Regions from separate parts of the Mesorhizobium sp. M1406 genome, predicted to be linked through region 1. Evidence: riboswitches for the same ligand, from Rfam matches in the RefSeq annotation. Region 1 holds a riboswitch; each other region holds the start of a gene.

Evidence for each region. A riboswitch is a leader RNA that binds a small molecule or an ion and turns the genes downstream of it on or off. The one in region 1 is predicted to bind cobalamin.
Region 2: linked by a shared signal. The riboswitch ahead of metE (5-methyltetrahydropteroyltriglutamate--homocysteine S-methyltransferase) and the one ahead of NKH03_RS09820 (CbtB domain-containing protein) in region 1 are both predicted to bind cobalamin.
Region 3: linked by a shared signal. The riboswitch ahead of NKH03_RS33340 (ABC transporter substrate-binding protein) and the one ahead of NKH03_RS09820 (CbtB domain-containing protein) in region 1 are both predicted to bind cobalamin.

The regions. Positions count from the first base shown of each region.
Region 1 is NZ_JAMYKW010000008.1:3,664-17,015, forward strand. It holds gene cobU (bifunctional adenosylcobinamide kinase/adenosylcobinamide-phosphate guanylyltransferase) at 1-260, opposite strand, end outside; gene NKH03_RS09815 (CbtA family protein) at 253-1,026, opposite strand; gene NKH03_RS09820 (CbtB domain-containing protein) at 1,042-1,221, opposite strand; cobalamin riboswitch at 1,258-1,453, opposite strand; gene NKH03_RS09825 (MFS transporter) at 1,719-2,918, opposite strand; gene NKH03_RS09830 (heparan-alpha-glucosaminide N-acetyltransferase) at 3,143-4,141, shown strand; gene NKH03_RS09835 (methyltransferase family protein) at 4,138-4,614, shown strand; gene NKH03_RS09840 (MerR family transcriptional regulator) at 4,622-5,008, opposite strand; gene mgtE (magnesium transporter) at 5,153-6,571, opposite strand; gene NKH03_RS09850 (LuxR C-terminal-related transcriptional regulator) at 6,968-7,639, shown strand; gene NKH03_RS09855 (aminotransferase class V-fold PLP-dependent enzyme) at 7,767-8,957, shown strand; gene NKH03_RS09860 (HpcH/HpaI aldolase/citrate lyase family protein) at 8,971-9,933, shown strand; gene NKH03_RS09865 (malate--CoA ligase subunit beta) at 9,951-11,135, shown strand; gene sucD (succinate--CoA ligase subunit alpha) at 11,147-12,043, shown strand; tRNA gene NKH03_RS09875 (tRNA-Leu) at 12,209-12,293, opposite strand; gene lipB (lipoyl(octanoyl) transferase LipB) at 12,569-13,312, shown strand; gene NKH03_RS09885 (site-2 protease family protein) at 13,334-13,352, opposite strand, start outside.
Region 2 is NZ_JAMYKW010000122.1:597-7,091, forward strand. It holds partial or broken gene NKH03_RS33885 (transposase) at 1-169, shown strand, start outside; gene NKH03_RS33890 (LysE family translocator) at 380-1,006, opposite strand; gene NKH03_RS33895 (dihydrodipicolinate synthase family protein) at 1,058-1,969, opposite strand; gene NKH03_RS33900 (M20/M25/M40 family metallo-hydrolase) at 2,172-2,345, opposite strand; partial or broken gene NKH03_RS33905 (IS6 family transposase) at 2,480-2,566, shown strand; cobalamin riboswitch at 2,674-2,874, shown strand; gene metE (5-methyltetrahydropteroyltriglutamate--homocysteine S-methyltransferase) at 2,970-5,315, shown strand; gene NKH03_RS33915 (hypothetical protein) at 5,748-6,083, shown strand; gene NKH03_RS33920 (helix-turn-helix domain-containing protein) at 6,148-6,477, shown strand.
Region 3 is NZ_JAMYKW010000109.1:428-9,022, reverse strand. It holds gene NKH03_RS33365 (ribonucleotide-diphosphate reductase subunit beta) at 1-757, shown strand, start outside; gene NKH03_RS33360 (hypothetical protein) at 748-996, shown strand; gene cobF (precorrin-6A synthase (deacetylating)) at 1,004-1,792, shown strand; gene NKH03_RS33350 (hypothetical protein) at 1,767-2,333, shown strand; partial or broken gene NKH03_RS33345 (cobalamin-binding protein) at 2,339-3,119, shown strand; cobalamin riboswitch at 3,222-3,419, shown strand; gene NKH03_RS33340 (ABC transporter substrate-binding protein) at 3,573-4,589, shown strand; gene NKH03_RS33335 (FecCD family ABC transporter permease) at 4,586-5,638, shown strand; gene NKH03_RS33330 (ABC transporter ATP-binding protein) at 5,635-6,399, shown strand; gene NKH03_RS33325 (pseudoazurin) at 6,410-6,847, shown strand; gene NKH03_RS33320 (class I SAM-dependent methyltransferase) at 6,898-7,662, shown strand; partial or broken gene NKH03_RS33315 (IS1380 family transposase) at 7,991-8,595, opposite strand, start outside.

The DNA.
Region 1 (13,352 bases):
AGGCAGTCGACAAGCACCGGCTGGTCGTCCGGCAAGGCCTTGAGCGCACCGGCGAGATCGAGCGGTGCGTCGATGGTCGTCCAGCCTTCGCCGCGCCGCGAGCGGTGCAGCGCGATGCGCTCGCGCATCTCGTCATCATAGGCTTGCGCCGTGGCGATATAGGCCCATGGCGAGGGCAAGGCCGCCGCCAGGATTTCGGCGTGCGCGCTCTTGCCGGAGCGCGCACCACCGATGATGAAGGTCAGCTTGCTGTCAGGCAAAGCTGTCGCGCAAGCTGGTCGCCGTACCGGAGAAGCGTCCGCGCACCACGCCGACCACCGCGCCGAGCACCAGCCAGAACACCAGATTGGTCAGCGTCACCGCCACCACGAATTGGTGATGCAGGCCTTCCGGGATCAGCGTCTCGAAACTGTCGGGCTGCGGTGCTCCGACGATATGCGGTGCGACGATCAAGGCCACGGCCAGGATCGCCAGCGGCAGCGACTTGCGGAAGGCGATCAGGCCAAGCCCGATGGCGGTCGCCACCACGGTTGCCGTCCACCAGATCTGGCGCTGGGTGAGGTCGGCCGCAGGCATGGCCGGCAGTTCCGGCGGCAGGCCAAGACCCGGCGCCAGCGTGAAAACGGCAAAGCCGGCCAAGCCCCAGAATACGCCTTGACGCCAACCACCGATGCCGCCGGCGAATTCGGAGACCGCAACCAGGATCAGTGCGAAACCGATGCCGGTGACGATGTTGGCAAGCACGCTGAAGGCAAAACGCTCGAAACCGTCCGCCGGCGCCCAACCCTCGTCTCCCGCCGGAGCAATCGCTTCCACCGGGGCCGGCGCCGCAGTGCTCATGGCGGTGGTATCCGTTGCGGCCGGTGCGGCGGCATGGTCGTGGCGGTGGCCACCGCCAGCCTGTTCGTAGACTTCCGCCTTCAGGATAAGCGGCACAGTGGCGTAGGCCTGCATGCAGGCGAGAACGACACCGGCCACAAGCCCTGCGATCGCCGCGATGAACACGACGTTGCGAAACAGGTTCATGATGTCAGATCCTCGTCAGTGGCAGGGAAACGCCATCGAATGGCGATAGTCGTGAGCCGCATTGTGGACCGCATCGATATGCGAGAAGCCGACAAAGCCCATCACGAAGATGCCAAGAAACGCAGCAAGAGCGAGATGCATGAAGCGCGACTGCGAGGAGACGGAGGCGCCGAGGGAGACGGAAGCGGTAGTCATATCTTGTCCTTTCGCCCTCCACCCGAGGGCATCGAAGTCAGTTTCCTGTCGCCGGCAGGTCTCCTGGCTCGCGGATCAGCGCCCTTCCCCACCTTCCCGAAGAAAAATCTTCAGTGGCATATGGAGAGGACTACCGCACACAGTTGCGGGGGCAGCCACGGCATTGGGCGAAACCCGCCCTCACCGCATTCCCTCTTGGCTCCAAAATGGAACCGACGACATGAGCGACTATAGGCAGAATCCTCGCCTCCGGCAAACCAAATTCCGCCGGCAATCATCGCGAATGCGTCGCGCCAGACAAGGGCCGCCGGTGCCACAATTGACATTTTCTTGGCCTTGTATCGGCTGACACCTTCACACGAAGCTAGCCAGGCAGCCCATTGCCGGCGAGCGCGATCCCTACAACGGCCCGACTCGGGCCGAACCGTCGCTGCCGTCATCGACCTGTTGGGATGCAGGCACCTCGGCATGCGGCACTTCCATCAAAGCCCCGAAGATCAAAGCGATTTCGGCAGGTAGCGCCACGTCACAAAACCGCAAATCGCCGCCAGCAGGCCGAGCGTGACGAACACCGAGCCCAAGCCGAAGAAGGCCAGCACCACCGAATAGACCAGCGGCGGCGTCAGTTCGGAAAAGTCGAGATAGGTCCGGTAGACCGCCGCCATCTGCGATCTTTCATAGGAGCGTACCGAGCGCATGAAGGCGGTCGAGCCGAGTGCGTCTAGCGCGATGGTGAAGAAGGCGCCGCCAAGCAGGAAGGCGCCGGCAAGCAGCGGCACGGTCTCACCGACAAAGCCTGCCGCCAGCAGCATGGCCGACATGGCGAAATAGGCAAACGTCATCGTCCTGCGGCCGCCGAAGCGCTTTCCTGCCTTGCCCCAGAAGATGGCCATGAACAGCAGCGCGTTGCCGGCCGAAACCAGCATGCCGCCGGCCAGCTTGCCTTCGCCGGTGATGACCATGAACAGTGGCCCATAGACGAAGAAGGTCGTCCAGAAACAGGAGCGGCCGAAAGCAATCAGCCAGGCCAGTCTGAGCCTGGGCTGCGCGACGAAGCGGCCGATATTGGCGAGCGGATTGACCGGGCGCGTCTTGCCCGGACGAATCGAAGGGTTGTCGCCGAGCCGGTAGGTCCAGAACAGCGCCAGCAAAGCCAGGGCGAAGATCGCCACGGCGCCATGCGCGGCATAGATGCCGAAGCGTGTGTAAAGGAAGATGCCGAGCGTCGGCCCGCCGGTCCAGGCCAGCATCGACCACGCCATGCGCAGCGATTCGGCCTGCATGAAATCCGTCTTACGGATGTGGTCCATGATGTAGAGGTTGAGCGTGATCGACAGCGCGCTGGCGCCCATCACACGGCACAGCATGCCGGCCAGTTGCCCGGCAAGCGTATGCGTGACGAAGAACAGCGAGCCGATGGCCAGCAGGCAGGCGCCTGCCGTGTAGACCCAGCGGCGGGCAAAGCGGCGGATCAGCATCGGCATGAACAGCGTCACCGACAGGCCGAGCATCGCCACGATGGTGTAGAGGATCGAGACGACCTGCTCGTTGTGAAGTATCTCGTAGGCCTGGATCGGGATGACGCTCGACACCGTGGCGCGGGCGAAGGATTCGACCGCATAGAGCGAGGCGAAGGTGCGGGCGTCCGCGGCCTTGAGGGCCGGAAGCCAGATCGGATGACGCACATGAGTGGACATTGCTCTCCCCGAAGCGGATTTGCCGGGCCAAATCTGCCGTGGCGATGCCGACGCCAATAAGAGGAAACCGACGCATACCCGGCAAAAAGCGAAGTCGGCCAAAGGCTTTCCGCCACTGGCCTAAAGCGGCGCCTGATCCTGTCCGCGTTGTCAGGTGCCCGGCCTTCTTTTGCCCGGTGCAACCGTGATAGTCGTTTTGCGGGGCTGAATCAGAATGCGAGACCATGACCATCCAAACGCCGACCGCACCCGTCCAGGATCGACCAAAGCGCATCGTCGCTATCGACATCGTGCGCGGCATCGCGCTGATCGCCATGGCGAGCTACCATTTCACCTGGGATCTGGAGTTCTTCGGCTACACCGATCCCGGCCTGACCGCCTTTGGCTGGTGGAAGATCTACGCGCGCTGCATCGCCTCGACCTTCCTGTTCCTGGTCGGCGTCAGCCTGTATCTCGCCCATGGCCGACAAATCCGCTGGAACGGCTTTTGGAAGCGGTTCGCCATGGTCGCCGGAGCCGCGATCGCGATTTCTGTCGCCACCCGCATCGCCACGCCGGACGGCTTCATCTTCTTCGGCATCCTGCACGAGATCGCGCTCGCCAGCCTGCTCGGTCTGCTGTTTCTTCGCCTGCCGGCCTTGCTGACTCTGGTGGTTGCCGCGCTGGTCATCGCGGCGCCGGTCTATCTGCGCTTCGAGGCCTTCGATCATCCGTGGCTGTGGTGGGTCGGCCTGTCGGCGATCAATCCGCGTTCCAACGACTACGTCCCGCTGTTTCCGTGGTTCGGCACCGTGCTTATAGGCATCGGCTTCACCAGGCTTGCCGCGGCCGCGGGTTTCTTGACGCGGCTGGCGGATCTGGCGCCCGGACGCTGGGCCAACCCGCTGGTCTTCATTGGCCGGCACAGCCTGGCCTTCTACCTCATCCACCAGCCATTGCTGATCGGCTGCGTGTGGCTGTTCTCGCAGATCATGCCGGCACCGGTTGAAACCCCGCAGGTGAATTTCCTGAAAACCTGCCAGTTGTCCTGCGAGCAGTCGCGCGACACCGAGTTCTGTTCGAGCTATTGTGTCTGCATGCTCGATACGCTCGAGGGCGAGGCTACGCTTGATAGGCTCTACAACAACGACCAGACCGCGGAATGGAAGGCGCACCTGTCCGACCTTGCCGGCATGTGCACCGCCAAAACCGACAGCAAATTGATGGAGGAAGGGGCCAAATGACCGAGAACCAGCCGAAGCCGGGGCTCATACCATGGCCGCCGCTGATCTACATCGCAGCCATCGCCATCAGCATCGCGCTGGGCCTGCTTTATCCCCTGCCCTGGATCGGCGATCTCCTCGGCGATATTCTTTTCGCCGCCGGCTGGGTGGCACTGTTCGGCGTCGCGGCACTCTGGTTCACCGCGATCCGCACCATGATCCGGGCCAAGACCACGCTCAACCCCAACGCGGTGCCCGATCACCTCGTCACGTCAGGCCCCTTCGGCATCACCCGCAATCCGATGTATCTGGCCAACACGCTGCTGTTGATCGGCGTCGCCTTTGTCTCGGGCATTGCGTGGTTCCTGCCGCTGGCGTTCATCGCGGCCTACGCCACGCAGAAGGTGGCGATCGAGCGCGAGGAAAAAGTGCTGGCGGCGAAGTTCGGCAAGAAATACCGCGACTACGCGAAACGCGTGCGGCGCTGGATTTGAAGACCCGTTACGTATTGACGCCGAGTTCGACGAGCCGCTCGACACAAGATTCCTCGGCCTGGTCGAGTTCGGCGAGCGTTTCCTCGAGGTCGCGGCGCTTCTGCCTGAGATCCTCGCGCTTTTCCTCGATGCGCTTGATCATCAGCTTGAGTTGACCGACCTCGCCGGGAGGCTCCTTGTACATCTGGATGATTTCGCGGATTTCGTTGATCGAAAAGCCAAGCCTCTTGCCGCGCATGATTTGCCGGATGAGGTGACGATCGGACGGGCGAAATAGCCGTGTGCGGCCACGCCGCACCGGCTGCACCAGTCCTTCATCCTCATAGAAGCGCAGCGTCCGCGTCGATACGTCGAACTCGCGAGTCAACTCGGTGATCGAATAATATTCCCGCATTATCACTCCCACACGCCGGAATTCTGGCGATCGCCATCCGGCGTCGCCTCCGTCCCGAACCAAACCCATGCCATGCCGGAATCGACATGGCGCCCCGCGTCAGCCTCGCACGGCGTTTACGTAAAAGTCAATTGAGGGCGCACGTCAAGGCACGCCGAACCACCATGTGGCGATGCCCAGAAACGCAAAGAAGCCGACGACATCGGTAACGGTGGTGACGAAGACCGCGGAAGCAACCGCTGGATCGACCTTGAAACGGTCGAGCAGCAGCGGGATCAGGATGCCGGCCAAGGCGGCCACGAACATGTTGATAATCATCGCCGCCGCGATGATGCCGCCCAGATTGGGATCGCGGAACCAGGCCGCCGCGACGATACCGATCAGGACGGCGAAGATAATGCCGTTGATGAAGCCGACACCCATCTCGCGGCGAATGATGCGGCTGGCGTTGTAGATGTCGAGATCCCTGGTCGCCAGCGCCCGCACGGTGACGGTCATGGTCTGCGAGCCGGCATTGCCGCCCATGCCGGCGACGATCGGCATCAGCACCGCCAGCGCCACGATATGTTCGATCGTGCGGTCGAACAGGCTGATCACCGAGGCCGCCAGGAACGCCGTCAAAAGGTTGATCAGCAACCACGGAACGCGCGAGCGCGAGGTCGAAAAGATACTGTCGGAAAGCTCTTCGTCGCCGACGCCGCCCATGCGCATCAGGTCTTCCTCGGCCTCCTGCTGGATGACGTCGACGACATCGTCGATGGTCAGCACGCCGACCAGCCGTTCGTTCTCGTCGACGACGGCGGCCGATAAAAGATCGTACTGCTCGAATTCCCGCGCCGCCTCTTCCTGGTCCATGGTGGCGGGAATGGCGTGCCGCGCCTCATGCATCACCTCCTCGACCTTGACCGAGCGCTTGGTGCGCAGGATCTGGTCGAGGTCGATGGCGCCGAGCAGCTTGAAGCTCGGATCGATGACGAAGATCTGGCTGAAGCGGTCGGGCAGGTTGTTGTCCTCGCGCATGTAGTCGATGGTCTGGCCGATCGTCCAAAACGGCGGCACCGCGACGAATTCCGTCTGCATGCGGCGGCCGGCCGTCTCTTCCGGATAATCGAGCGAGCGGCGCAGCCTGATCCGCTCGGTGAACGGCAGCTGCGACAGGATCTCGTCCTGGTCCTCCTGGTCGAGATCCTCGAGAATGTAGACCGCGTCGTCGGAATCGAGCTCCTGCACCGCCTGGGCGATCCGCGCATTGGGCAGATTGTCGACGATCTCCATGCGGATCGCCTCATCGACCTCGGTCAGTGCGGAGAAGTCGAAGTCGGCGCCCAACAGTTCAACCAGCGCGCGGCGCTGGTCGGGGTGCAGCGCCTCGAGCAGATCACCGAGTTCCGATTGATGCAGATCGTCGACTTCACGCTTCAGCGTGAGCGTGTCGCGATCGGCGATCGCGGCACCGATCTGGGCAAGGAAGGACGAAAGGACGGCGCCGTCCTCGCCATAGATGTCGGCGTGGTGCTCTTCGGCGGCCCTGGCGCCGGTTGTCCGTTCGTCCTGGCCTTCCACCAGCGCCTCCCGCCATCGCAATCCTGGAAAAGGTGCAAATCAGGTCTAGAGCATCGAACCCAAAAGTGGAAACCGGTTTTGGGAAAATCCGGTGTTCTGACGGAGATGGACGTCGGCACGATTCGATTTGAGAACTTATCGCTCTAACGCTCGGAATATCAAACGAAATGGGTGCTTTCCCACCTCGCCTGCTTCACCAGGAAAGGTATCGCGTACGTTCACCCGGACAATACCTATACTGTCAAAAACCGGCCGGGTTCCGGTTCAGGACACGCGACAGCGCATGTCGCTGGGGAAAGAGCACCCCAGCGCGATTGGGTCAGAATTGTCCTGGTGCCGGCTCCAAGGCGAACACTTGGATCCGCCTAACTCCGCAACCAGAGCAACCGGACGCCCTTGAAGATAAAGCCGGCGACAACGAAAAAGGCAATCGAAGCGAGGCGCGTCCGCGTCGTCGTCGCCGAACGCAATCCGCTCGTCATATCGGCGCTGCGTGAAATGCTGGAATGCGACGGGCGTTTCGAGCTTGTGGCCTCCGTGCAAAGCGGCAGGCATTTCCTGGACCTGGCGGCGGAGGCGGAGTTCGATGTCGCCGTCATCGGCTGGAAGCTCGCCGACATGGATGGCGCCGATGTCCTTGCCGAGGTCCAGAGCCGCAAGTTCGATGTGCGCATCACGGTCTTTTCCAATGACCACGACATCGGCATCCTGAAGCAATGCGTGCGGCTCGGCGCGCAGGGCTACTGCTTCCAGTTCGACGATCCGCCGATCATCTTCGACACGATCCTGGCCGTCGCGCACGGCCGCATCTGCATCCCCTATATCGACATCAACAAGGTCAACGACACGCCGCTATCGCAGCTCACCGTTCGTGAGCGCGAACTGCTGGCGGTGCTGTCCGACGGTTGGACCAATCTTCAGATCGCGACACGGACCGGTATCTCGGAAAATACCGTGAAGTACCACCTCAAGAATCTTTACGACAAGCTTGATGTCCGCAACCGGGCGATGGCCGTCGCGCTCTATTCGAGCGAGAGGCGCCGCAGTCCCAAGCAGCCTTTCGGGTAGGTCGAGCCCACCCGCGCGCGGCGACAATTTACCCGGCAAGGTGTTGTTGCCGAGCGCCGCCGAAACGACACTCACTCCACAAATTCTGGCACTCGCCACGAATTCTGGCACTAGGAGGAGTTCGCGCATGGCTGGGTTCACCCATCTTTTCATTCCAGGACCCACCAACATCCCGGAGCAGGTCCGGCAAGCGATGAACCTCCCGATGGAGGATATGCGCGCCGCATCATTCCCTGATTTCACGTTGCCGCTGTTTGAAGACATCCGACGGGTCTTCAAGAACGAGACCGGCCGCGTCTTCATCTACCCGTCGTCCGGCACCGGTGCCTGGGAAGCGGCGATGACCAATGTTCTCAGCCCCGGCGACCGCGTGCTGATGTCGCGCTTCGGCCAGTTCTCGCATCTGTGGGTCGACATGGCCGAGCGCCTCGGTTTCGAGGTGGACGTGATCGACTGCGAATGGGGAACCGGCGTGCCGCTCGACCTCTATGCTGAAAAGCTGAAGGCGGACAAGGCGCATCGCATCAAAGCGGTCTTCTGCACGCAGAACGAGACCGCGACCGGCGTCACCAGCGACGTCGCCGGCTGCCGCGCCGCGCTCGACGCCGCTGATCACCCTGCACTCCTCTTCGTCGACGGCGTCTCGTCGATCGGCTCGATCGATTTCCGCCAGGAGGAATGGGGCGTCGATTGCGCTGTCAGCGGTTCACAGAAAGGCTTCATGCTGCCGGCCGGCCTTGGCTTCCTCTCAGTCAGCAAGAAGGCGCTCGTCGCTTCCAGGGTCGCAACGCACCGGCATTGCTTCTTCTCCTTCGAGGACATGATCCGCGCCAACGACGCCGGCTATTTCCCCTACACGCCGGCGACACAATTGCTGCGCGGCCTGCGCGCCTCGCTCGATCTGATCGCCGACGAAGGGCTCGACAAAATCTTCGTCCGTCACCATCGCCTCGCCGAAGGCGTGCGCAAGGCGGTCGACGCCTGGGGCCTGAAGCTTTGCGCGAAGGCGCCGAAATGGCACTCCGACACCGTCAGCGCCATCCTCGTGCCGGAAGGCATCGACAGCGCCGAAATCGTCAAGCGCGCCTACCAGACCTACCGGACGTCGCTCGGCGGCGGTCTCAACAAGGTGTTCGGAAAGGTCTTCCGCATCGGCCATCTCGGTTGGCTGAACGAAGTCATGGTGCTCGCCTCGCTGTCAGCGGCGGAAATGGCGCTCCTTGATTGCGGCGTGCGGCTGGCGCCGGGCTCTGGCGTCGGCGCCGCCATGCAGCACTTCCGCGCCTCGGCCGAGGTGCCTGTCGTCGAGGCGGCGTGAGAGGACGCGAACCATGAGCCACACGATCAACCATCTGAAAAAACTCCGGCTGCAACGCAGCGAACTCGCGGTTCCCGGCTCCAGCCCGGAGATGATCGACAAGGCGGCGAACAGCGCCGCCGACTTCGTCTTCCTCGACATCGAGGACGCAGTGGCTCCGCCGGACAAGGAACGCGCCCGCAAGAACATCATTCAGGCGCTCAACGACATTGACTGGCGCGCCAAGGGCAAGACCGTTTCGGTGCGCATCAACGGCCTCGACACACACTATATGTATCGCGACGTGGTCGACGTGATGGAACAGGCCGGCGATCGGCTGGACACGATCCTGGTGCCGAAAGTCGGTGTGCCGGCAGACCTCTACATGGTCGAGGCCATGGTCAACCAGATCGAGATGGCCAAGGGCTACAAGACCCGTGTCGGACTGGAAGCGCTCATCGAGACGGCACTCGGCATGGCCAATGTCGAGGCGATCGCCGCGACATCAGGCCGCCTGGAGGCAATGCATTTCGGCGTCGCCGACTATGCCGCGAGTTGCAAGGCACGCACCGTCAACATCGGCGGCCTCAACCCGGACTATCCCGGCGACCAGTGGCACTTCGCTCTGTCGCGGATGACCGTCGCCTGCAGGGCCTACGGCCTGCGCGCTATCGACGGACCATTTGGCGATTTCTCCGACCCAGAAGGTTACATCGCTGGGGCAAGGCGTGCTGCGGCGCTCGGCATCGAAGGCAAATGGGCCATCCACCCCTCGCAGATCGCGCTCGCCAATGACGTTTTCTCGCCGCCGGAAAAGGAGGTCACGCGGGCCAGGCGCATCCTCGAAGTGCTGAAGGAGGCGGAGGCGCTGGGTAAGGGAGCGGCCGCGCTCGACGGCAAGATGATCGATGCCGCGTCGGAGCGCATGGCGAGGAACGTATTGGTGGTCGACGAAGCAATAGAACGCGCCAGCCAATCACGCGTCGCCACGCATTGACTGCTTAGGGAGGAAAAATGGACATTCACGAGTATCAGGCCAAGGAACTGCTCGCCCGCCACGGGGTTCACGTCCCGCGCGGCGGCCTCGCCTACAGCCCCGAGCAGGCGACCTACCGCGCCCGCGAGATCGGCGGCGGCAAATGGGTGCTGAAGGCGCAGGTCCATTCCGGTGCCCGCGGCAAGGCCGGCGGCATCAAGCTCTGCGCCAATGACGAGGAAATCTCCGAGGCGGCCGAAGCCATGCTCGGCCGCAAGCTGGTGACCCAGCAGACCGGGCCGCGCGGCAAGCTGATTTCGCGGCTCTATCTCGAGGAAGCCGTCGACATCGCGCAGGAGCTGTATGTCGGCTTCGTTCTCGACCGGAAAGAGGAGCGCGTCATGATCGTGGCGTCGGCCGCCGGCGGCATGGAGATAGAGGATATCGTCGAGAGGGCGCCGGATTCCATCATCCGGACCACGGTCGATCCCGGCGTTGGCATGCAGCGCTTCCAGGCGCGCGAGATCGCCTTCGGGCTTGGCCTGGATCAGAGCCTGATCGGCAAGGCGACCGAAACCATCTTCAGCTGCTACCAGGTGTTCCGCGACTACGACGCCTCGATGCTGGAGATCAATCCGCTGGTGGTCACCCGCGACGGCAACCTCGTCGCGCTCGACGCCAAGATGTCGTTCGACGAGAACGCGTTGTACCGGCGGCCGGAAATCTCCGAGCTGCGCGACAAGAGCCAGGAAGACCCGCGTGAAACCTTCGCTAGCGACCGCGGCCTTTCCTATGTCGGCCTCGATGGCAATATCGGCTGCATCATCAACGGCGCCGGCCTCGCCATGGCAACGATGGACATGATCAAGATCGCCGGCGGCGAGCCGGCGAACTTCCTGGACATCGGCGGCGGCGCCTCGCCGGAGCGGGTCGCGAAATCGTTCCGTGCCGTGCTTGGTGACAAGAATGTCGAGACCATCCTGGTCAACATCTTCGCCGGCATCAACCGCTGCGACTGGGTCGCCGAGGGCGTCGTCAAGGCGATCCGCGAAGTCGGCGTCAACGTGCCATTGGTGGTGCGGCTTGCCGGCACCAAGGTCGAGGAAGGGCGCCGCATCCTGGCCGATTCCGGCGAGGCGGTGATCGTTGCCGAAACGCTGGCGGAAGCCGCCGAAAAAGCCGTCGCCGCCTGGCGCTCGGTGTCGCTCAAGAAAGCAAGCTGAGGGAGTTCCAAATGGCAATCCTGCTCAATCGCGGTACGCGGGTCATCGTCCAGGGCTTCACCGGCAAGATCGGCAGCTTCCATGCCGAGGACATGAAGCGCTATGGCACCAAGCTCGTCGGCGGCGTGACGCCTGGCAAGGGCGGGCAGACGCATCTCGGCCTGCCCGTTTTCAACACCGTCAAGGGAGCCGTTCGCGAAACCCGCGCCGAGGCCAGCATCGTCTTCGTGCCGCCGCCTTTCGCCGCCGACTCCATCATGGAAGCCGCGGATGCCGGGATAAAACTCTGCGTCTGTATCACCGACGGCATCCCCTCGCAGGACATGATGCAGGTCAAGCGCTACATGCGCCGCTACCGTTTTGAGGACCGCATGCGGCTGATCGGGCCTAACTGCGCCGGGGTGATTACGCCCGGACAGGCACTGATGGGCATCATGCCGGGCAGCATCTATCTCCCCGGCCGCGTCGGCATCGTCGGGCGCTCGGGCACGCTCGGCTATGAGGCCGCCTCGCAGATGAAGGCGCTTGGCATCGGCGTCTCGACCAGCGTCGGCATCGGCGGCGATCCGATCAACGGCTCGTCCTTCAAGGACATTCTGAAGCTGTTCGAGCAGGACGACGAAACCGATGCCGTGGTGATGATCGGCGAGATCGGCGGACCGCAGGAAGCGGAAGCAGCGATCTGGGCGCGCGACAACATGCGCAAGCCGCTGATCGCCTACATCGCCGGGCTCTCCGCGCCGAAAGGCCGGCGCATGGGCCATGCCGGCGCCATCATCTCGGCCTTCGGCGAATCGGCGCAGGAAAAGGTCGAAATCCTGAAAGAGGCCGGCGTCGCCATCGTGCCGACGCCATCGTCCTTCGGCGAGGTCGTGGCCGATACCCTGGCCCGGAAGAAGGCCGCCTGATCTACGACTAGGCGGCTTTCAGGGCACCTGAAAAAAGCGAAGTGGGCGGCGTGGTCTGAATGACGCGCCGCCGCTGCCGTTTCGACCCTCGGGAAGCCCTGTGGCCGCGACGTGTCATCGCTTGCCGCCCCGGCTCTCCAGAACCAATATTGTTTAGGGAAATTATGGTGCGGTCGAGAAGACTCGAACTTCCACGGGTTGCCCCACAGCGACCTCAACGCTGCGCGTCTACCAATTCCGCCACGACCGCACGTGGTAGAGCCGGAACCGACCGGCTCGCGGCGTGTAGCAAATCGTTTCCGGCGAAACAAGTGCGCGACACGTAATAATCGCCAGCCATTTTGGCATAACGGTCAAGAAGCTTGAAACGCCCCTCGAACTGGACGTTTTGCCCGATTGCCGTCATATGAAGGACTAGGCATGTCGTCCAAAAGGCGCCGAGCGGTTTCGGGACTACGACATGAACAAGACAACACCCGGGGCATGTCGCGCATTTGAAATGACGCGCCGTGGACGAGAGCCGTGATGACAGAACGCAGCCAGATAGCCACGTCGTTCCTGCCCCTGCCCGGCTCGGCACCGGTCGAGTGGCTGATCGAGCCCGGCCTCACCGCCTACCCCGATGCGATCACCTTCATGGAGGCGCGCGCCGAGGCGATCCGCAGCGGGGCGGCCGGCGAAATGGTCTGGCTGGTCGAACATCCCCCGCTCTACACCGCCGGCACCAGCGCCCGCGGCGAGGATCTGATCGACGCCAACCGCTTCCCGGTGTTCGCGGCGGGACGCGGCGGCGAATACACCTATCATGGGCCGGGCCAGCGGGTCGCCTATGTCATGCTTGATCTCAAGCGGCGGCGCGAGGATGTCCGCGCCTTTGTCGCCGCGCTCGAACAGTGGATCATCGGCACGCTCGCCGCCTTCAACGTGCAAGGCGAGCGTCGCGAGGACCGGGTCGGCGTCTGGGTGGTGCGGCCGGATCGCCCTGCCTTGCCGGACGGCTCGCCGGCCGAAGACAAGATCGCCGCAATAGGCATCAGGCTGCGGCGCTGGGTGAGCTTTCACGGCATCGCCATCAATGTCGAGCCGGACCTCGACCATTTCAGCGGCATCGTGCCCTGCGGCGTACAGGACCACGGCGTCACCAGCCTCGTCGACCTCGGCCTTCCCCTGACAATGGCCGACCTCGACCTGGCGCTGAAATCCGCCTTCGAGGACGTGTTCGGCCCCGCCACGGCTTTGCCTGTCGAAGCCGCTCGCAAGGCCGGTTGATTTCTCCTGATCCGGTACGGCTCAAATTAGCTGCACGGAG
Region 2 (6,495 bases), on a different contig from region 1:
CTGATGGGCCTTGATCTACCGGTTCCCGATCACAGGACGCTAAGCCGCCGGCGCAGATATGGAAACGATCGGCCAAGCGGCAGCGGCATCCCGAGGACGGTCCACTGCATGTGCTGATCGATAGCAGCGGTTGAAAGTCTACGGCGCAGGCCAATGGCTGGAAGACAAGCCGAAACGGCCGTATGTTCCCATTTGTGCAGGCTTTTTCCAGGATGTCCCTTGCCATAGTGCCTTGCGTCGCAGCGTTGGCATCGACGATTATGCGTCCGATAGCGGGCAAAGCGTTACGTGTCATCTTCGCTCAGACGGGTCTATACAATTGCGATAGACCCCGGGAGTGATGGGGGCAATCCCGATCGCGCTTGGCCGGGTGGCCCCGTCAAGACAAGATCCATGGTCCGATAGTGGCATAAATCAGCCGAACGTCTGCGATGACAAAAAAGGCTGCGAGAACGCCGTCGATCCATCGCTGCGCTTTCTGATAGACACGCGAAACCGATGGGAGCGAAAACACGATCGCGTATCCCCCGAAAATCACCACGGCCAGAAACGCACACCCCAGCATGATGACAAAGGGCATGTAGACGGGCGTACCCGGCTGCAACCCGAGAGAAATTGTTGCAATCCAGCCCATGATGGCCTTCGGATTGGCGATATGCAGGGCGATCCCGCGCCGATAGATCTTGCCCAACTCCGTGCGGGACAGCGCCGCCTCCGGCGTTGCAGAAAGGTCTTTCCCGGCAAGCGCGGAGCCGGCAAACCGTGCACTGAGATAGAGCAGATAGCAGCCTCCGATGAACTGGATGACATTGAGAGCACTCGGCCAGGCTTTCAATACCGTTGCAACGCCGGTCGAGGCGAGCACTGCCCACATCCAGGAGACAGAGACGACGCCGGCAGCCAGTGCAAGCGCTGCGACACGGCCCCGGCTCATGGCAGTATTCATGATGGCAAGATTGCTCGGCCCTGGACTGGATGCGGCCAGAATGTAGGCCGAGAACGCCATTATCAGGGGAGTGCCCTGCCCACCGAGGGATCGATGATCATGGCTATCTGCTCATCTGAATAGGCTGATCACATCGGCTGGAAGCTGCTTTAGCACTGCCAAAACCTCTGACCGCGCGTCCTCGGAAAGTGACCTGATGGGCAGGGGAGGTGAAGCATGGCAGATCTCCAATGCCTCCGCCAAAGCATAGACAACCCGCAGGCTGGAATACCGTTTAAACAGAGCCCAGAGCGGCTCGAGGCTGGCATTGATCCTGCGCGCCTCGGCCGCATCGCCCCTTTGTGCAGCCCTGACGATCTTCAAACAGGCATCGGGAAGAAGTCCGCCAATGACACTGTACCAGGTATCCGCACCTGCAATCATCGCCTCGGTGCACTGCGCGTCTCCACTGTAGCCGATCGAAAAGCCGTCTGGCACCTGTGAGCGCTGGTCCTCCAGATGGCGCTGGGTTTCGGCCGGACCAAAACCGGGGTTTTTGATGGCGACGATCCCGGGCACCCGAGACAGCCTTTCGACCAAGGCGGATGAGAAACGAAAATGCGTTGTTCCGGGATTGTCATAGATGCAAATCGGCAAACCGGATTCCAATGCGACTGTTTGGAAATGCTCGAACACTTCATCCTCGGTCAGAGGTGCGTACGACACTGCAGACAGCAAGCCGGCTGTCGCACCGATCGCTTTGGCATCCTTGGCATGTTGCACCGCTTCGTCCGTCCTCAGCGCTCCAATCCCGACCAACAAGGGAATATCAGCACCGACTTTATCGGTGGCCGCCTCAATTGCGCATTGGCGCTGTTGGCGCGACAGGAACATGTAACTGCCCGTGCTTCCCAACAGGCCGATAGAATCGACCTTTGCCTCCATCAAGCGCGCAAGAAGTTTTTCCAATGCGGGCTCATCGATATTACCGCCGCGATCAGCGGGGGTGATGGGAAACGCGGACAAACCGCGCAGGAAAGTCATGTGTCTCCAACTCTTTGGCCGTTGAACTGTAAGCCGACGGTCCGGCGTTGATGTCATTTACATTGCCAACTGGCCTTGGATATAGCGCCAGTTCTCGTCAATGTTGCCAGTCCAGTTAGCTTTTGGCGATGCGAGGTCCGGCCTCGCAAAGGGGGGAGGCGCGGGACTGTTAAATCTTTCCGACTTGGAATTCACGCTAACGTCATGCGAAATGATCTCTTGCAAGATTGTAGAAAAAAGCGGCGCCACGTACGAGGATGTCATCGTTGAAGTCATACGTCGTCGAGTGCAGCCCGGAACTGTCACCGTTGCCGATGAGCAAATAGGCACCGGGGACCTTGTTCAGCATGAACGAGAAATCTTCGCTGAACATCATGGTTCTGTCGCAAACTTTCGGAAAACGCTTTGAGATGAGATACTTATACTTACCGCCTGAATGACGCTTAAAAACCTTATCGGGACACAGTCGGGCCTTGCTCTTTGGACCGGGCCGCCGGAGCTGCTGGAGCGCGCTTCAACCGGCGCAAGCGTGCGGTCGGCAGCAAGTGGCATATGGACGAGACGTACATCAAGGTCCGCGGCCAATGGATGTACGTCGGCAAAGGGCGGACTGAATATTTCAGAATGAAGACAAGGTGTAAAAGAGCGAATACATAACGACATAAACATTTCGTTATGCGATATTGACAAAGTGCGGACCGCTGTGATTGTCTGCGGGTTGTGGTTCTCCGCACGGCGCTGCCGGAGCGGAGCTAAGAGGGAAGCCGGTGCGATGCCGGCGCTGCCCCCGCAACTGTTAGCGGCGAGCCAACCCCACTCATGTCACTGAGGCGAATACCCTCGGGAAGACGGGTAGAGGCTATGACCCCGCGAGCCAGGAGACCTGCCACGGCGAATTACGTCCACGGGCGGGGTGTCTCGGTGGCCGCTGCAACCCGGCGTTGGTGCCGGCCTGCTAGCGCCTTCCTTGTCACCGACGCCCCAACCATCGGGGTATGACATGACTGTCTCTCAGCAAATTCCTGTAGCAACGCTCGGCGTGCCGCGCATCGGTCGTCGGCGAGAACTGAAATTCGCGCTTGAAAGTTACTGGTCCGGAAAATCTTCCGCCGCCGCCCTTCTCAGGACGGCGAAGGCGCTCCGTGCCGCTAGCTGGGAGGAGCAGCACGATCGCGGCGTGTCGAGAATCCCGTCGAACGACTTCTCGCTATACGACCATGTGCTCGACACCGCAGCCATGGTCGGCGCCGTTCCATCCCGTTACGGCTGGAATAGCGGCGAGGTCCCACTTGACATCTACTTCGCAATGGCGCGCGGCAACCAGGGTCAGACGGAGGGTTGTGGACACGCTGGTCACCAGCAGGCGGCTCATGGGCCTGATGTAACCGCGATGGAAATGACCAAGTGGTTTGACACCAACTATCACTACATTGTGCCGGAACTCGACGATGATCAGACGTTCGCCCTCTCGTCAACGAAACCGGTCGATTACTTCCTCGAGGCTAAAGCTCTCGGCATTCACACACGCCCAGTCATCCTTGGACCCATCACCTTCCTCAAGCTGGCGAAATCGCCTGCCGAAGGGTTCGGTCCCATCGCGCTCCTATCGCGGCTGCTGCCCGTCTACGAGCAACTTCTGCAGAGGCTGAAGCTGTCGGGAGCCGACTGGGTGCAGATCGATGAGCCAGCGCTTGTCCTCGATCTGAACCCGAACGAACGAGCTGCGTTCGAATTCGCCTATGGACAGCTGTCGAAAGCCGCGCCCGAGCTGAAGATCATGCTGGCTACGTATTTCGGGCCGCTGGGAAACAATCTCGAAACCGCGGTTTCTCTGCCCCTGGCTGGGCTGCATATTGATCTCGTGCGCGCTCCCGAGCAGCTGGAAACGGTGGGTCGGCTCGCTCCGAAGGATCTGGTGCTCTCGCTTGGCTTGATCGATGGCCGCAACGTCTGGCGTGCGAACCTGCCCGCCATTCTCGACCGCATCAAATCGATCGTCGCCGGCTGGCCCTTGGACCGCGTCGAGATCGCGCCTTCTTGCTCGATGCTGCATGTGCCGATCGACCTGCGCATGGAGACGGAACTCGACGCCGACATCAGCTCGTGGCTCGCCTTCGCAGCCCAGAAGACCGACGAATTGGTGTTGCTGGCCCGGGCCCTGTCCCAAGGCAGAGATGCGGTGGCTGGCGCGTTGAAAGCGTCTGCCGAGGCTGCCGCCACGCGCGTGACATCCACGAGGATCCATGACCCGCTTGTTCAGGGGCGGATCGCCAGCATTGACGATAGCATGAAGCGACGAGAGAGCGCTTTTGCCGAGCGCTCCAGAGTCCAAGCCGGCTCACTCGGGCTGCCGCCGTTCCCGACGACGACCATCGGGTCCTTCCCGCAGACGCCGCAGGTACGCAAGGCGCGGGCCGCTCATGCGAAGGGCCAGCTGAGCTATGTCGACTACGAGACGTTCCTGAAGAAGGAGATCGAGGCTGCAATTCGCTGGCAGGAAGAGATCGGGCTGGACGTGCTGGTGCACGGTGAGTTCGAGCGAAACGACATGGTACAGCATTTCGGCGAGCAGTTGTCCGGCTTCGCGCTCACCCAGCATGCCTGGGTACAAAGCTATGGGTCGCGCTACGTGCGTCCCCCCATCATTTTCGGCGACGTATCGAGGCGCAATCCGATGACAGTGCGCTGGTGGCAATTCGCCCAGTCGCTTACGGAAAAGCATGTTAAGGGAATACTCACAGGCCCAGTGACCATTCTCAACTGGTCTTTTGTTCGCGACGACGTACCCCGCTCCGAATCCTGCCGCCAGATCGCGCTCGCCATCCGCGACGAAGTGACGGATCTCGAAAGGTCCGGCGCAAGGATAATCCAGATCGATGAGGCCGCGTTTCGCGAAGGATTGCCACTGCGCCAGTCTGACTGGAAAGTCTATCTCGACTGGGCTGTCGAATGCTTCCGGATCGCTTCAACGGGTGTAAATGACGCGACTCAAATCCATACCCACATGTGCTATTCGGAGTTCAACGAGATCATCGACGCGATCGCTGAAATGGATGCGGATGTCATTTCGATTGAGACCTCGCGCTCGAAAATGGAGCTGCTGGACGCCTTCATGAGCTCCAAATATCCGAACGAAATCGGTCCCGGAGTCTATGACATTCACTCACCACGCCTCCCGGGAGTCCGTGAGATTTCGGATCTCGTCATGCTTGCCCGCCAGCGACTGTCGGATGCCCAACTGTGGGTAAACCCGGACTGTGGCCTCAAAACACGTAAATGGGAGGAGGTCCGCCCTGCCCTCATGAACATGGTCGCTGCAGCACGTGCGCTCCGGGAGAAAGCGTAGGCCTGATGCTTCTCCTTCCTCACCATGACGTGAGTTGCGGGCTGCCGCATGTCGGCCGTAAATGTGCCAATACGCGATCACATCCTTTGAAATAAGTCACTCGAGCGAGAATGAGCACTTCCCTTCGGCACGTAATCGCGCAGGAAATATCCATTTGGACGATACGCTTTAATATCGGCTCCTTCGGAACATACAGGCCGCGCCGCTCGGAAAATCGTACATGCGTCTTTCTTAAACTAGACCGCCTGTCGCGTTCGCTCAGGTGGCGACCTGCGCGTCTGTCCGCTTCACCAGTCGATTAGCGCAGACTACGGGTCGAGGTGGCAGGATTCGGATGTTGCCAGCGTCCCGCCAATTCGGAAAATCCGTAAGGCCTTGACCCTCGCCAGCGCCCGACTTAGCTTCTATAAGCAACTTGCGTAGGGATCTGGTGTGCAGCCCGATGACATCGAACTCATCCTGGACGCGGATATTTCGGAGGACCCATGCCTCCTCTTTGACGTGGTCACGCCCGATGGCGTGCTTCAGCTCTTGGGCAACGTGGAGATGGGCAGTAATCATCTTGTCGTCCGTGACCTGCATATTGGGGGCGATGCCGAGGTCCAGTGGGGATGGTCCAAATTACGCAAGCTCGGTCGAGTGATCGCGGAGAAGCTTAATGTCGACTACATCGAAATTCGGGTGCGAACCCGGGACGTCGTCCTGGTGTCGTCAGGCTTCTCCCGTCCGACTGAGCCTCAGTTTTCTTCACGGCGCGAATACTCCTGAGGCCGCCCGGATTCTCGTCAAGAGACAGTTGCCACTGAGGACGGCCCACGCGATACTCACGGAGATGGTCGATCACGGCAAGGCGTTCGTGACGGTTCCTTGCGTCGACGACCTATTGGCACTGAAGAATGAACTGTCGTCCGCAGGCGTGATCGCGAAGGTTCATGCGCCGCGGCCGATAAGTGTTCGCGAAGTCCGGGATCGCACGAAGCTCTCTCAGGAGGCATTCTCGGTGAGGTATGGCCTCGATCTGGCAACGCTTCGAAACTGGGAGCAAGGTCGCTCGAAACCGGATGTAGCGGCGAATACTCTCCTTTGGACCATCGCCCGGAATCCGGAAGCAGTCGAAGAATCGCTGGACATGGAGGACGGAGTGGCTCCCCCATCGCCCTAAGGGGGGCCGGTCAGGTTG
Region 3 (8,595 bases), on a different contig from region 1:
GCTGGCAATTTGCCGCCATCTCGCCAATCCCGAATGCCGACAGTATCTGCTGCGCCAGGCCTTCGAGGAGGCGGTGCACACCCACACCTTCCAGTACATCGTCGAAAGTCTCGGCCTCGACGAGGGCGAGCTCTTCAACATGTATCGCGAGGTGCCGTCGATCACCGACAAGGCGGCATGGGCGCTGAAGCACACCCAGCATCTCGACGATCCGGATTTTCGCACCGGCACGCCGGAAGCGGACCAAGCCTTCCTGCGCGACCTCGTCGCCTTCTACGTGATCTTCGAGGGCATGTGGTTCTACACCGGCTTCGCACAGATCCTGTCGCTCGGCCGGCGCAACAAGATGGTCGGCATCGCCGAGCAGTACCAGTACATCCTGCGCGACGATCTGATCCATCTGAACTTTGGCATTGACGTCATCAACCAAATCAAGATCGAGAACCCGCATCTCTGGACCGCGGCGTTCCAGGACGAGGTTCGCGGTATGATCAAGACGGCGGCCGATCTCGAGGCCTCGTATGGCAGGGACACGATGCCGCGGGGATTCCTTGGGCTGAACGCGGCTCTGTGCGAGCAGTACATGCACTTCATTGCGAACAGGCGCTGCGCGCAACTCGGCCTTTCCCCGGTGTTCGCGGAGGTCGAAAATCCGTTTCCATGGATGTCGGAAGCCATGGACCTGAAGAAGGAGAAGAACTTCTTCGAGACCCGGGTGATCGAATACCAGAACGGTGGAGCGCTGGCATGGGACTGAGTGCCGAGCATCATGTTGCACGCCGTCCGATAGCGGGCCTGCCGCAGGCGGAGGACGTATTCGTATCCTGGCTGATGGCCCAGCCCGAAGGTTCCGATCTTGCCGCGGCCGCGGACATCGAGATCCGTCGTCTTGACCGATACGAAGGACGGCATCCAGGCCCGCAGAAGCTGGCCGAGCTGTTTCGGGAGTTCCAGCGCTGCCTGAGCGCAGACCCCGTCGCCGAAGCGACCCAATGAGCGCAAGGTGCTCATCATAGGTATCGGCGCCGGCAACCCGGACTTCGTCACGATCCAGGCGGTCAACGCCATGAACCAGGTGGACGTGTTCTTCATCCCCGACAAGGGGATTGAGAAGGATGAGCTGGCGCGTGTCCGGCGCGAGATCCTCGAACGTCATGTTCGGGATCGGCCATTCCGAACGGTCGAATTCAAGGCGCCGGAGCGCAAGCGAACCGGCGAATATGAGGTGGACGTTTCGGATTGGCATGACGATGTCGAGGCGGCTTACAGCAAGCTGATCATGGAGGAACTCGATGCCTCCGAAACCGGGGCCTTTCTGGTCTGGGGCGATCCGACGCTTTACGACAGCACAATGCGCATTTTGGACCGGCTGAAGGAGCGCGGAGAGTTCGAACTCGACTACGAGGTACTTCCCGGAATCAACAGCATTCAGGCACTTGCCGCGAGACACAAGGTTGCCTTGTGCAATATCGGCCGGTCGATTCTGATCTCGACCGGCCGGACGATGGCGGAGGGTTTTCCCAACAAGGTCGACAGCGTCGTCATCATGCTGAATGCGGAGAAAGCGCTCCGCGCCGTCGACGGTGATCTCGACATTTACTGGGGAGCTTACGTCGGCATGCCCGACGAAGTACTGGTCGCGGGAAAGTTCAAGGAGGTGATCGACGAGATCGAGCGTATCCGCGAAGAGGCGCGGTACGTCATCGTCCGGTTCTTCGCAATGACGACGTTGAAGCGCCCGGCGCTCCGCATTATGATCTGCGATCATGAGAACCACCACCACGATACATGACAGCTCGACCAGCGCACGCCAGAGCGTTTGGGTGGTTCTTGTCGTTGCTCTGAGCATTGTCTTCAGCCTCGCGCTCGCCTGCGCCACGCCGTTTGCGGCAATCGCGACGGTTGCCGGCGCCAACATGTCCCGCCGGGGAGCGCTGCTGCTGACCAGCATCGCGTGGTTGGCAAATCAGGCGGTCGGCTACGTGTTTCTCGGCTATCCGACGACATGGGACAGCTTCGCCTGGGGTGCAGCTATCGGCATCGCGGCTGCCCTCGCGACAGGTGCGGTGCTGTTGTTGCGCGGCCGGATCCCCTCCGAACTTCTGACGCTCCTCGCCGGCTTTGTGCTCGCGTTCTTCGTCTACGAGCTTGTCCTGTTCGCGGCGACAGCGATCCTTCCATCCGGGGAGGATGCATTCTCGCTTGAGGTCATTCTGCAGATCCTCTGGCCGAATGTGCTGGCGCTGGCCGGCCTGACGCTGCTGCACAAAGCTGCTCTTTCTGTTGGCCTTCTTTCACGCCCGGCGCCTGTTGGCGACGGCGCTCTTGCCTGAGGGCGATGAGCTTTCCTCCAGAGCGGATCGTCTGCCTGACCGAAGAGACGGTCGAGACGCTCTATCTGCTGGGCGAACAGGATCGGATTGTCGGCGTGTCCGGCTATGCCGTGCGGCCCCCGCAGGTAAGGCGGGAGAAGCCCGCGTTTCCGCCTTCACATCCGCCGACATTCCGAAGATCGTCGCGCTCGAGCCCGATCTCGTCCTGACCTTTTCCGACCTTCAGGCTGATATTGTCGCCGCTCTGATCCGCAAAGGTGTTGCGGTCCACGCCTTCAAAAGCGTGACATCGCGGGCATCCTCGCAATGATCCAGACGGTCGGAGCGCCTGTCGGCGCGACGGCGAAAGCCGACGGCTTGGCGGTAGGCTACGACCAACGCCTTGAGCACATCAGATCCGCCACCAGGGGCAGGAAGCGGCCGCGGGTCTATTTCGAGGAATGGGACGAGCCGCTCATCAGCGGCATCGGCTGGGTCTCGGAACTGATCGAAGTCGCTGGCGGCGATGATATCTTCCCGCAAAAAACGAAAGCCAAGGCGGCCAAGGACCGGGTCGTCACGCCAGAAGAGGTTATTGCTGCTCAGCCCGACATTGTCCTGGATTCCTGGTGCGGCAAGCGGGTTGTGGCGGAGAGGATCAGAGCGCGGCCGGGCTGGGACCGGATTCCTGCCGTGCGCGACAATCGCATCGTCGAGATCAAGTCTCCGCTCATACTGCAGCCAGGGCCTGCGGCACTGACGGATGGGCTCGACGCCATCATCGCAGCCCTATCCGGCATTCGATGAGTTGGCCGATCCTTTCTGCTTCAATGCGGCGACACGCATCGCAAAGGGCAACATAGCTCAAATCTAGATATGGCCATGGCCGCTTGATCAAGGCAGCGCGATTGGCTACGAGGGAGTGTCGGTTTCCGCAAGGAAATAACAGGGAATTCGGCGCGGTCTTCTTCGGCCGCGAAACGAAACTGCCCCCGCAACTGTAGGCGGCGAGTCCATCTCGATCATGCCACTGGGATTAGCCCCCGGGAAGGCCGAGACGGACGATGACCCGTCAGTCAGGAGACCTACCGACGTCTGTAACTGAACGCGCCGGGCGGGGTTGTCCGGGGAGGTTGTCGATGTCGTTAGCCACACCTGAGGTGCAGCCGCATCATGTCCTTACGGGCATGAGCTCGATCATTGTCGTCCTGGCCCCAGTCCTCCGATCCCCGCCATCAACCGATCGGAGATCTTCGCGCCATGACTGTTTCACGCCTGGCACTCGCTGCCTCTAGCTTTGTATTCTTCACGGCCGCCGCCGGGGCCGAACCGACCAAATATCCGCTGACCCTCGAGAACTGCGGCGAAACGCTGACCTTCCAGAAGGCGCCCGCCTCGACTGTCACGGTCGGACAGGCGGCGACCGAGGTGCTCTATTCGCTCGGCCTCGGCGACAAGGTTACCGGCACCTCGGTCTGGTTCAACGAGGTGCTGCCGGAGTTCAAAGAGGTCAACGACAAGGTCGAACGCCTGGCCGACAACGATCCGAGCTTCGAAAGCGTCGTTGCCAAGAAGCCGGAACTGGTAACCGTGCAATTCATTTGGCACGTCGGACCGGACGGCATCGTCGCCACGCGCACGCAGTTCCACGATGTCGGTATCCCGACCTATGTGCTGCCGGACGACTGCGTGGCGAAGGACAACACGGTCGGCGTCGACGGGACGCGCAGCGAGCTCTTCTCGACTGCGTCCATCCATCAGGGCGCGCGAGAACTGGCGCAGATTTTCGACATCCAGGACAAGGGCGAGCAACTCGTCGCCAGCCTGACCGAACGCGAAGACAAGGCGATTGCGGAAGCGAAGGCGCTCAACCTCAAGGACGTCTCGGCCGTGTTCTGGTTCTCCAGCGCCGAGATGGACATCGATCCCTATGTGGCGGGACGCAAGGGCGCTCCCGCCTACATGATGGACAAGCTCGGCATCAAGAACATCATCGAGTCCGACGAGGAGTGGCCGGTGGTCGGCTGGGAGACCATCGCCAAGGCCAACCCGACGTTGATCGTGATCGCCAAGATGGATCGCCGGCGCTTCCCCGCTGACGACTATGAGAAGAAGCTGGAGTTCCTCAAGACCGATCCGGTCGCCAGCCAGATGGAGGCGGTGAAGAACAACCGCATCGTCGTCATGGACGCGCACGCCATGGACGCGACCATCCGCACCATCGCCGGCATCGAGGTGCTGTCAAAGTCGCTCAAGGATTCCGGACTGGCCCAGTGAGCCTGACCGCCTCGCAAGCGATCTACGTCTCCCGGCTCGGCCGGGGGACGCTCTGCTTCGCGGCGCTCCTCGCGGCGGTGCTTGCCGGCACCTGCATCGGCGAGACGCCGATCCCTGTCTCGACCGTCGTACAGATTTTGGTCAACAAGATCCTTGGTTCGGCATACGTACTCGACCCGATCGACATGGGGATCATTTGGAACTATCGCCTGCCGCGCGCGATCATCGCGGCCTGTTGCGGATCGGGTCTGGCAATCTCGGGCATGGTGTTGCAGTCGCTGCTGCGGAATGCACTTGCTGACCCGTACCTGCTGGGGATTTCCGCAGGAGCCTCGACCGGCGCGGTTGCGGTGACGGTCGCCGGCCTGGGCGCCGGCGCGATTTCGATGTCGCTCGGCGCCTTTGTCGGCGCTGTTGCGGCCTTCACCCTGGTGGCGATGCTGGCGCGGGCGGCCGGCGGCAGCGTGACGCGTCACGGTACCGGTCAGATCGTCCTTGCGGGCATCGCCGGATCGCAGCTCTTCAATGCGCTGACATCCTTCATCATAACCAAATCCGCCAATGCCGAACAGGCGCGCGGCATCATGTTCTGGCTGCTCGGCAACCTGAGCGGCGCCCGGTGGCCGGATGTCTGGCTGGCGGTGCCGATTGCGCTGGTCGGATTGGCCGCCTGCATCTGGTTTGCGCGCGCCCTCGACGCTTTCGCATTCGGAGCGGAATCGGCGTCGTCTCTCGGCGTGCCGGTCCGCACCGTGCAGGTGATCCTCATTGGCATCACGGCGCTCGTTACCGCCGTCATGGTCAGCATTGTCGGATCGATCGGCTTCGTCGGTCTCGTCATTCCCCATGCCGCGAGGTTCCTGGTCGGGGTGCGGCACGGCCGGCTCGGGCCAACGACGGCGCTCGTCGGTGCAGCATTCCTCATCGCCGCGGACGTGCTGTCGCGCACCATCATTCCTGGACAGGTGCTGCCGATCGGCGTCATCACGGCACTGGTCGGAGCGCCGGCCTTTGCGCTGATCCTGATCCGTGGGCGGCGCACGCCATGATATTGGAGACGCGCAATCTCGGCTGGTCGGTTCGCGGCAAGCCGATCGTTTCGGGCGTTGATCTCGTCGTCCATGAAGGCGAAACACTCGGTCTCGTCGGACCGAATGGCTCCGGCAAGTCGACGCTGATGAAACTGCTGGCAGGCATCCGGCAACCCACGTCAGGCGATGTTCGCATCAAGGGTGAAGCGCTTCGCGCGATGCCGCGTCGCGCCGCCGCGCAAACGATCGCCTTCCTCGAGCAGCAGGCCGAAACGACGGAAGCTATCACGGTGAAGGATGCGGTCGAGCTTGGCCGTACGCCTCGGCTGACCCCGTTGCAACCATGGTCGGCTGAAGACGATCGCATCGTCTCGCAGGCACTTGTCGACACCGACATGGAAGGCTTCGAACGGCGTTCCTGGGCAACCCTGTCTGGTGGGGAACGCCAGCGTATCCATCTTGCGAGGGCACTGGCGCAGCAGCCTCAGATCCTGCTTCTCGATGAGCCGACAAACCACCTCGATATCCAGCACCAGCTCTCGATCCTGGATCTGGTCGCAAAACTGCCGGTCACATCGGTTGTCGCGCTGCACGACCTGAACCAGGCGCTCTCCTGCGATCGCGTCGGCGTGCTGTCCGGTGGCCGACTCGTTGCGCTGGGTCCAGCGCACAAAGTGCTGACCGTCGAGCGGATTGACGCGGTGTTCGGCGTTCGCGCAAGCCTCCTCACCGACCCGACAGACGGCATGCACATGTTCCGCTTTCATGCAGCTTCCTGAAAGGAAACCCATGCACTTACGAATTCTCACCTTGCTCTTGTCGCTAGCAGCGTCGTCGCACGCCTATGCCGAGATGCACGAAATCAAGATGCTCAACCGCGGAGCCACCGGACCGATGGTCTACGAACCGGATTTCGTGCGCGCCGAGCCAGGCGACACAGTGAAGTTCCTGAATGCCAGCACAGGCCACAATGCGGCGACGATCGACGGCATGGTTCCCGAGGGCTACGCCGGCTTCAAGGGCAAGATCAACGAGGAGATCGCGGTCACGCTCGACCAGGAAGGTTTTTACGGCATCAAGTGCTCGCCGCATATCGGAATGGGCATGGTGATGATAATCCGGGTCGGCGAAACGGCACTTCCCGAGAGCTTTCACGCGGCAGATGTTCCCGCCCGCGCTCGCAAACGCTTCGACGAAATCCTCGCGCGAAACGGCTTCGCCCGCTGAGCATGAACCATCCAGCTACTCATCGTGAAAACTTCCATCTCAAGGAATCAATGCGGGCCTACTGGTCGGAGCGGGCCAAGACGTTCGATGATGCCTTCGGCCACGGCATTCTTTCGCCGGATGAGTTCAGAGCCCGGCAGAAGCCGATTCGAGACACGCTCGGCGCAAAACCTTTGCGGGTGCTTGAACTGGCGTGCGGGACCGGAGAGATCACCAAGCTCATTCACGATCTCGGTCATGACGTCACCGCGCTGGATTTTTCTGAGGCGATGCTCGATGTGGCCAGAGCCAAGCACGCGGGCAAGCCGCGGCTGCGCTTCCTGCTCGCCGACGCCGAAAACACAATGGAGCCGGACGAATGCTACGACGCGATCATCTGCCGCCATCTCGTGTGGACATTGCTCGAGCCGGAGCCGACGTTCCGCGAATGGAAGCGACTGCTGACTCCGGGCGGGAAGCTGGTCGTCTATGACGGCGACTGGTCAAAGCCGACATCGGTTGGACGGATCGCGGCTTCCCTGGTCGCCGCGATCGACCGGTTCTTCGGCGCCGATCCCTACTATGACGGCTCCTTGAGCGAGCGGCATGCGGAGATCATTCGCGCATTGCCATTCGCCGGCGGCCTCCATTACGAGGCGCTGGCGCAGATGCTCGAGGACGCAGGTTTTGTAAGCGTTTCCAGGATATCGCATGCACCGATCGCGAAGGCACAAAGACGGACCGCAAACCTGCGCAATCGTCTCCGTACCCATGTCTATCGCCGCTTTATTTTGACCGCGTCACGGCCTATGGAGATGCAGACCGGGTCAGATTGATGCCCCGGACTAGATCCCGTAGATCGCGACGGGATGAAGCATCGACATAATCGGCTCTTGCAGGTCTTCGCGCCAATCAATGGCCCGGTGCGTCGTCGTCTGCCGCTTCGTCGGCAACCAAATCGTGAAAACGCCGCCACGCGCAACAAGGAATGACGGATGAATCGAGGTGGGAACCCTAGCCCGGATATCTCACACTGTCTTTTGGCGTAGGTCTGAAGCGGGGATTTTACGAGCGCGTGAGTTGCAGGCAAGGGCTGTCGCCGCGCGAAGCGGTGGTTGTGGTTCGGCGATATCCTTGTGTTGACGGGAGGGTGGATCGGGGCGCTCAGATGGCGGCTGCTGGTAATCGGGCGTAGGTCAGGGCCCACTCGCGCCGGAAGGGGCAGGCCGAGTTCATGGCCAGCCTGATGCGGCGCACCGAGACATTGACCAGGGGGCCGATCTTGAACAGTTTGAGGCGGATGGTGGCGCAGCTTGCCCTGGCGAGCCGTGTGTCCACCAGGCCGATGCGGCGCAGTGCGCAGATCAGCACATAGGCCATCGAGGCGAACCAGAGCCTGAGCTGGTTGGCGCGCAGGGTGGCGGCAGAGGTGCGGTCGGCGAACAGGTCGAGCTGGCATTCCTTGATGCGGTTCTCCATCTCGCCGCGGGCGCAGTAGAGGTCCTCGTAGAGGCATTGCGCCGGCCAGGCCTCGGCGTCGAGCGAGGTGACCACGAAGCGCGGGTTGGCCTCGCCTTGCGTCCACTCGGCCTTGGCCACGACCCGGCGCCGGCCGCTCCAGCTCTTGCGCGTGGTCCATAGGAAGTCCTTGAAGCGGCGGGCGGGCCGGCTGGTGAGGGCACTTTCCACCCTGGCCGCGTCCAGTTCAGCCGCGATGTGGCGGACCAGCCGAACATTGCGGGCCAGACCGAACAGGTAGTCGACGGCGT